2 regions of the Pseudoalteromonas sp. Isolate6 genome follow, and region 1 is predicted to be linked to the other one. Evidence: predicted binding sites of a transcription regulator. Region 1 holds the regulator's gene; the other holds the start of a gene.
What was found. The regulator ArgR, encoded in region 1, controls arginine synthesis, uptake and breakdown. The targets are predictions, from matches to a motif close to ANTGAATANNTATTCANT.
Positions count from the first base shown of each region.

Region 2: L1D50_RS00705 (OadG family transporter subunit) is a predicted target of ArgR. The motif match lies at 1,617-1,634, and genes of this name have one in related genera.

Region 1 is NZ_JAKEVK010000055.1:12,034-16,250, forward strand. Features, by position in the region: gene L1D50_RS10105 (hypothetical protein) at 1-1,319, opposite strand, end outside; gene L1D50_RS10110 (OB-fold-containig protein) at 1,403-2,014, opposite strand; gene argR (transcriptional regulator ArgR) at 2,418-2,885, opposite strand; gene mdh (malate dehydrogenase) at 3,127-4,059, shown strand; gene serA (phosphoglycerate dehydrogenase) at 4,123-4,217, opposite strand, start outside.
Region 2 is NZ_JAKEVK010000003.1:32,223-36,439, reverse strand. Features, by position in the region: gene oadA (sodium-extruding oxaloacetate decarboxylase subunit alpha) at 1-1,287, opposite strand, end outside; gene L1D50_RS00705 (OadG family transporter subunit) at 1,300-1,548, opposite strand; gene L1D50_RS00700 (YcxB family protein) at 1,989-2,501, shown strand; gene csrA (carbon storage regulator CsrA) at 2,576-2,761, opposite strand; gene L1D50_RS00690 (aspartate kinase) at 2,852-4,075, opposite strand; gene alaS (alanine--tRNA ligase) at 4,083-4,217, opposite strand, start outside.

The DNA of each region.
Region 1 (4,217 bases):
GACTCAGCGGTCTGGTTCGCAATACGCAGCTCCGCCGCAGCCATTTTTTCCATTTCTCGGGCTTTAAATTCAGCAGCTTGTTCTTTGGCTTTAGCTGCTTCAATATCTTTAACCAACGCCTCTTCGGCTTCTGCTTGAGCAAGAATAATTTTCGCTTGCTTTTCTCGTTCAGCTTCTGCAATACATTGTACGTCTTTGATACGCTCCTGTTCTTCAGCAACGGTTTTCTCTACGGCAACACGTTCGCGTTGGACATCGGCGATTTCTTTTTGCTCGACTTCCAGTGCTTTGGCTTTTTGGATACGTAAAATTTCGGTTTCGCGTTCGCGCTCAATAATTTCTATCTGGCGAGAGCGTGTGACTTTTTCTTCTTCGATGCCGAGTAAGCGAAGGCGATTTTGCTCTGCAACATCGATTTCACGCTGTTTATTGTGTTCTGCAATTGCAATTGCTTCGTCCGCTTTGAGGCGTGCTTCTTCGGCTTTTAAGCGCTCTTCATGCTTAACACGTTCAGCTTCTGCGGCTTCGCGAGCGCGCACTGATTCGATTTCACGGCGCTGTCTTGCGCTAGCGTCTTCTTTTTGTCTCTCGACTTCTGCGGCTTTTTCAAATGCTGCTTGGTTTTGGTTGTCGATTTGCGCTTTTTCATCGCATTTAAGCTGGTTAGTTTCCACGTTTTGGCGTGAGGTTTTTTCGGTAATACGGCGAATACCTTCAGCATCAAGAATGTTATTTGGATCTAACTTGTCGATTGAGGTTTGTTCAAGATAGTCAATTGCGACATCCTCTAACGTATAGCCAGATAAATCTTGTCCAATCACTTCTTTAATAGAATCTCGGAACTCGTTACGATGTGTAAATAGCTCCTCAAAATTCATGCGCTTACCAACGGTTTTCAAGGCTTCGGAGAATTTTGCCTCAAATAATGCTTGTAAGGTTTCTGGTGCCGATGCACGTGCACAGCCAACTTGTTTCGCAACGCGTAGGATATCTTCTTTGTTCTCGTTTACGCGAATGTAAAAAGTGATGGCGATGTCAGCACGGATATTGTCTTTACAGATCAGGCCGCTATTTTCACGACGCTCCAATACCATGCGGTTAGTTGAAATATCCATGACTTCCATTTTATGGATCACAGGTAGCACAATACCGCCCGTTGTTGTGACATCAGGCTCATTTTTCATCTTGTTGATGATCAATGCCTGACCCTGTTCGACCTTGCGGTAGAACTTTCCAATCAGAAGTAGAATGGCAAAAATAATGACGATGGATATGCCCACGATTGCGAGCACCGGTCCGAGGTTGTTTAGAAATTCCATGTTTTTTCCTGCGTTGCGCTATGTTGTTTGAGTTGGTACTAGCTATGCCAACTCGTTCCTAAATTCCGTTATTTTCCGTACTATTACCAAGGTTTAGCCACAATCGTGTAGCTATGTGTAAGGGGGTCATGTTCGATAAGTAAGGCATTGTCTCCTAGTGTGAAAGTGTTTTCTTCGTCCGAGCGCACTTCGATAAGTTGCTCTGTTCCTTGAATATATACTCTGGCTTGACCAAACGTGTTGTTAACTCTTGATGTTGCAATAACGCATTCGAGCCCAACCAGCGCTTGCTTTGATGTGGTTTCTTGGCTTTCGAAAAAGCGTCGTAGTGGCCTTACAATGACGGCGGTTAGTGGTAATGCAACAACGAGGCTGGCAAGCATAAATACCGTGCCCATCAGGTAGTAAAAAATGCCATTACCCAGCAGGTAAGCAAAAAACTGTTGCACATAAATACTGGTAATCCAGCCTAGCGCGATGATTAAACTCAATGAAATACTCACTGGGACACCACCAAAAGCGACCTCCCAAAAAGAACCAGAGCTTGCGCCTTCGGCTTCAATATCAACATCGCCTTCTAAGATATCGATATCAGCAAAACCAAGTAAAGCAATTAACCAGAACAACAGCACAATCAGTAGTAGTGTTGAAAAAATAACAGTGGGAAACGTAAATGCAGTATTTAAAAATTCCATTGCTGTTCCTTAGTTCCTTGTATTTCCATTTTTTGCGGTAGGGGGCCTATCAATGTTATTAGGTGTCTCTAATTTGTCAGAGCGATTGAATCCCCGTTCCGTATCATAGGATAGTGAGATGATTGAGTAAAGAGAATAGCGAGCAGATCCAATGAGCTTAAATGCCGCCGAAAATAAGCTATAGAAGCTAATCAATCAGCTTAAAAAACTATCCACGCGTAATGAGAAAATCCCACCTTGCGTTTCTAAAGTTGCCACACACGGACATATTATGTCAAACATTTTTTGCTGTAAAGATAAGCAGTTTATTCTGTTTATTGTAATAGTGAGAAAGCGTAATTGCTCAGAGGAAAGTACCAGAGTAAGTGCTAACTTGTGAGTCAGCACTAATAAAAATAACAGACTAAACGTTATCGAACAGGGTTTTTACTTTGTCTAAAGTAATGTCGATTTCAGAGACTTTTGCAGGCGCAATGAAAATCGTGTCATCGCCAGCAATGGTACCTAATACGCCATCTGCGGTACCTAAAGAGTCAAGTAATCTTGCAATTAATTGTGCAGCCCCCGGGCTGGTTCGAATTATAATCATCATTTCGTTGTGCATAATATCAACGACTAACTGACGCAAAGGACTTTTTGCTGTCGGTACGCTCATTTCTGCGGGTAAACAGTAAACCATTTCTTGCTTAGCATTGCGTGTACGTACAGCACCAAACTTGCTCAGCATGCGCGACACTTTACTCTGACTGACATTGTCAAACCCTTGTTGTTTTAGAGCATCAACAATTTCGCCTTGAGAGCCAAAGTTTTCTTCTTTTAAAATGGCTTTAAATGCTTTGATAAGTGCTTCTTGTTTTTCTTGCGGCTGCATAGTCTGTCTTCTTTTACGGCTAATCTTTAAATTCTACACAAAACCACTAAGATTCCCAAATTTGCGCGACCAAAATGACAGTCGTAAAGCATAAATAGACAAAGTGTCGCGATCTTTACACTTTTATTTAAGACATTAGTCAAAAAATCTCGAAAATAACCGTGATTAATTTGTGTTTAACAGCGCTTTTCATTATCTTTACTGCACACTCAATTCCACCTTCAAATTATGGAGAATTCAAATGAAAGTTGCTGTATTAGGTGCCGCTGGCGGTATCGGTCAAGCTCTATCTTTATTGCTTAAAAATGGTCTTCCAGCTGGCTCTGAGTTAGCGCTTTATGACGTTGCACCTGTTGTACCTGGTGTTGCAGTTGACTTATCTCACATCCCAACTGCGGTAAAAGTAGCGGGTTATGGTAAAGACGACCTAGACCCAGCTCTTGCTGGTGCTGACGTAGTGCTTATCCCAGCTGGTATGCCTCGTAAGCCTGGTATGGACCGTGCTGACCTATTCAACGTTAACGCAGGTATCATCAAGACACTTGCTGAAGGTATCGTTAGAAACTGCCCTAAAGCACTTGTTGGTATCATCACAAACCCAGTAAATGGCACGGTACCAATCGTTGCTGAAGTGTTCAAAAAAGCAGGTACTTATGATCCAGCTCGCGTATTCGGTGTAACAACGCTTGACGTTATCCGCGCTGAAACTTTTATCGCAGAGCTTAAAGGTCTAGACGTTGCTGAAGTTAAGATCCCAGTAATTGGTGGTCACTCAGGTACTACAATTCTACCTCTACTTTCTCAAGTTGAAGGTGTTGAGTTCACTGACGAAGAAGTTGCTTCACTAACAACTCGTATCCAAAACGCGGGTACTGAAGTGGTTGAAGCTAAAGCGGGTGGCGGTTCAGCGACACTTTCAATGGGTGCAGCAGCAGCACGTTTCTGCTTCTCACTAGTGAAAGGCTTACAAGGTGAAGAAGTACTTGAGTACGCATACGTTGAAGGTAACACAGGCGACGCAACATTCTTTGCACAGCCAGTCATCCTTGGTAAAAACGGTGTAGAGAAGTTACTTCCTTACGGTGAGCTAAGCGCGTTTGAGCAAAAAGCAAAAGACGACATGCTAGCGACACTTGAAAAAGACATCAAAGAAGGTGTTGATTTCATGGCGTAAGCCAAATTGATACAAAAAACCAGTCGCTTCACAGTGACTGGTTTTTTTTATGCTTGATTCTTCTTAGTGAAGAATACGTGCTCTGATAGTGCCTTCAACCGCACTTAACTCTTTCAACGCCACTTCAGAGTGGTCACTATCGACGTCGATAACCACGT
Region 2 (4,217 bases), on a different contig from region 1:
AACCTCATCTGCTAGGTTAATTTGCTCCTCTTTTGAAGTGGCGACTAACTCGCTTTGTAAGCTATCCAACTCAGGTTCAATTAAGTCGGCAGGACGGCAAGTAATAGGCTCTGCGCCTTCAAGCACGCGTTGTTGTAAAGCTTGGTCGACTTGCGCTGGTGTCGCTCCATATTCGCCTTTCAGCACGCCAGCCGTTTCTTTGGTTATAGACTTGTATCGCTCACCAGTCAGTACGTTTAATACCGCTTGCGTCCCAACTATCTGTGAGGTTGGTGTTACGAGCGGCAGATAGCCAAGCTCTTTACGCACACTTGGAATTTCTTTTAGTACCGCGTCAAGCTTGTCACCTGCACCTTGCTCTCGAAGTTGATTTTCCATATTGGTTAACATGCCACCTGGCACTTGTGCAGATAGAATACGACCATCGACCCCTTTTAAGCTGCCCTCAAAAGCGGCATATTTCTTTCTCACTTCACGGAAATAGGCTGCAACCTCTTCAAGCTCAAGTAAGTCAAGCCCTGTATCACGTTCTGTGCCTTCCACAATCGCCGCAATAGTTTCTGTTGCGCTATGGCCATAGGTCATACTCATCGAAGAAATCGCCGTATCGAGCATATCAATACCCGCATCTATGGCTTTTTGATAAGTTGCGGTGCTGAGTCCTGTGGTTGCATGGCACTGCATTGCGATAGGAATCGAGACGGACGCTTTAAGCCCAGAGATTAATTTTTCAGCATCATAGGGTTTCAGTAACCCAGCCATGTCCTTGATACAAATAGAGTGACAGCCTAAGTCTTCAAGCTGCTTAGCTTGCGTGAGCCACATTTCCAGCGTATGAACTGGGCTTACGGTGTACGAAATCGTCCCCTGCGCATGCGCGCCCACTTTAATGGCCGCTTTAATAGCCGTTTCTAAGTTGCGCACATCGTTCATTGCGTCGAATATTCTGAATACATCTACCCCGTTATGGTGGGCACGTTCAACAAACTTCTCGACAACATCATCAGCATAATGACGATAGCCCAATAAATTTTGACCACGCAGTAGCATTTGCTGTTTGGTTTTCGGCATCGCAGCTTTCAGTGCACGGATCCGCTCCCATGGATCTTCGCCTAAATAGCGAATACACGAGTCGAAGGTTGCTCCCCCCCACGATTCAACAGACCAATAGCCCATATTATCTAGCTTCTCAGCGATGGGAAGCATATCTTCCAAACGCATTCTGGTGGCGAGTAATGACTGATGCGCATCGCGCAGCACTAATTCGGTTAGCTTTAACTGTGACATGCAAAACCCCTATTAATTGTTTTTTCTGTAGGCTGCAACGGCAGCACTAATGGCTGCAATATGTGCCTGCGGCACACCCTGTGACGATGTTGCTCTGGTTGTTTTTGATCTTGTGGTACTTGGCGCTACTTCTTTAAATTGAGCAGCAAAGTTGGCCAACAGCCGCATCGCAAAAATCAAAATGGACAGAAAAACAAAAACACCAACCATGCCGGTCAGCATGAGATTTCCTGCTTGCAGTAGCTGCGCTCCAATATCCATTTTTACCCCTTACTTGCTGTTTGGTTTTCCTATTCGATGTTAACGAACTGGTATAAACCTTCACTTTTTGTAGATATTTATTCACCTTATAACAAAAAATGTTCCAATGTAAAGCCCATTGTAAATTGGTATTACCAAAACACTTAACTTACAAATAATCAGTGAGTTAACTAGGAAAGTACTAATAAATATAGAAAATTAACGTAATAAATATGAAAAATATTCAAAATAGCGTCAACTAATACTGAGATTTTAATGAATATAGAATGGATTTTTGATTACGCAAGGCAAATTGTAAATTGGACAGACCAAAACGTAACGTTTACGTAAACGTCACCCTGTGTAGCACGTATTTCGCTGGTTGTAGCAAAAGGCAGCTGCAAACAATTTATTCGCATTACAGCTTTTTCAATACAGATGGGTATAATAGGGGGAAATTTTTGCCAAAACGAACGTCTATGCCCTCCCTTGAACAAAATGAAAATTTATCTTTTCAAAGCCAATTTAAGTTAGATAAAGCCTACTATCGAGAGTGTTTTGAAGAATCTGAAGCTAATGGGCTTGCGGTTAAACCGAAATATGGTCTCCTTGTACTGCTAATTGCGTTGGGGCTGTTTGCAATTTACGGTTTGCAAGAGCATTACGTCGGAAACTTTCTTATTTTACTAGCTGTGGTTGAATGCGTTGCTTTCTATTATCGCAAAGCGTGGTGGGTGATAAGGCAAGCATATTCTCGCGCAGCTGGTAATACCGTTGAAGTTTCAATCACTAAAACTGGCATTAGTACCAAGGCAACACATGCCGAATTTTCTTACCCATTTGACGACTTAGATAAACTCGTCGAAACAGACAGAGGTTTTTTGGTGTTTCACCAAAATAAACCGAGCTATATCAGTAAATCTGGACTTAGCGAAGAAGCAATTACCTTTTTATCTGGGCAAAGCCAGAAATAAAAAACCCCGCAGCCGCGGGGTTTTTTTGCTAGTTAAATCATGTTAACTAGCATCGTAATTCAGTATTTGGTCAATTACATATTGCCTGGGCTAGATTTTTCAGCCTGAATTCGCATGTAAATTTCTTCACGGTGAACTGAAACATCTTTAGGCGCATTTACACCAATACGTACTTGGTTACCTTTAACACCTAGTACTGTTACAGTCACTTCATCACCAATCATCAGGGTTTCACCTACTCGACGAGTTAGTATTAGCATTCTCTTGCTCCTGTTATTCCAAAATTTAAAAGATTCCGCGTCAAATCCATTTTAAATAAAAGTTCCTAGAAAAGTAAGCAAAAACTTCTTTTACTCAGTACTTTCCAATCCGAATTTGGCATGTAAAGCCCGAACAGCTAGCTCTAAATATTTTTCTTCTACCAGTGCCGAGATTTTTATCTCTGATGTGGATACTAATAGAGTGTGAATATTTTCTTCGGCCAATGCCATAAAAAAGAGACCAGCAACACCTGAATGAGATTTCATCCCGATGCCAACCACTGAGATTTTTGCCACGTTAGCATTAACCTCTACGGTTGCGCCACCTAAATTTTGTGCATGTTGCGCTAAAACTTCTTCCGCCAGAATACAATCATTTGTGTGCACAGTAAAAGCATAGTCTATTTTTTTCTCACTGTGGTTCAAATGGTTAATCATATCGACTTCAATATTATGCTCACCAAGAAGCGAAAGTATATTGGCAAGATTACTAGGTTTTGCATCGACATTGTTAACTAGGATAAGTGCTTCGTCTTTGACACTCGCTACCCCAGAGACCACTTTAGTGTTTTTCATCTTACCTTCCTCATAGCTAATTAAGGTGCCGTTATCGGGAGAAAACGAAGAAAGTACGCGCAGTGGTACATTGTATCGACCGGCCGCTTCAACCGAGCGGATCTGCAAAACTTTAGCGCCAACACTTGCCAGCTCCAACATCTCAGGAAAAGTAATATGTGATAAACGCCTTGCATTTGGCTCTATTCGTGGATCGGTAGTGTACACACCGTCGACATCAGTATATATCTGACATTCGTCTGCTTGCAAAGCCCCTGCGATTTCAACTGCTGAGGTATCTGTACCACCACGCCCCAACGTGGTGATATTGCCTTCTTCATCGCGTCCTTGAAATCCGGCAATAATGGTTATTCGGTTATGCTCAAGCTCTTGCTTTAAGCGGGTCGTGTCTATTTCCGTGATCCGCGCTTTAGAGAACATGTTATCGGTTTTAATACCAACCTGATCGGCAAGTAAGCTCACGGCAGAATGCCCACGCTTAATGATGGCCATCGCCAATAACGCGATAGAAACTTGTTCGCCAGTGGTGATCAACACATCTAGCTCACGAGAACTTGGACGTGCATCAATTTGTTGGGCAAGGGAAATAAGACGGTTTGTCTCGCCTGACATTGCAGACAACACGACCACCACTTGGTGGCCTTGTTGTTGTGTTTTGATAACGTGTTCGGCAACAGCCTCAATACGCTCTACCGAACCCACCGAGGTGCCACCAAACTTTTGTACAATCAGCGCCACTTGCTGATTACTGCGTTACTTCATTTAACCAAGTTGGAACACTGTTTAGTGCTGCGTCTAGGTTTTCTGGTTGTGAGCCACCAGCTTGTGCCATATCAGGACGACCGCCACCTTTACCACCGACTTGAGAAGCCATGTGATT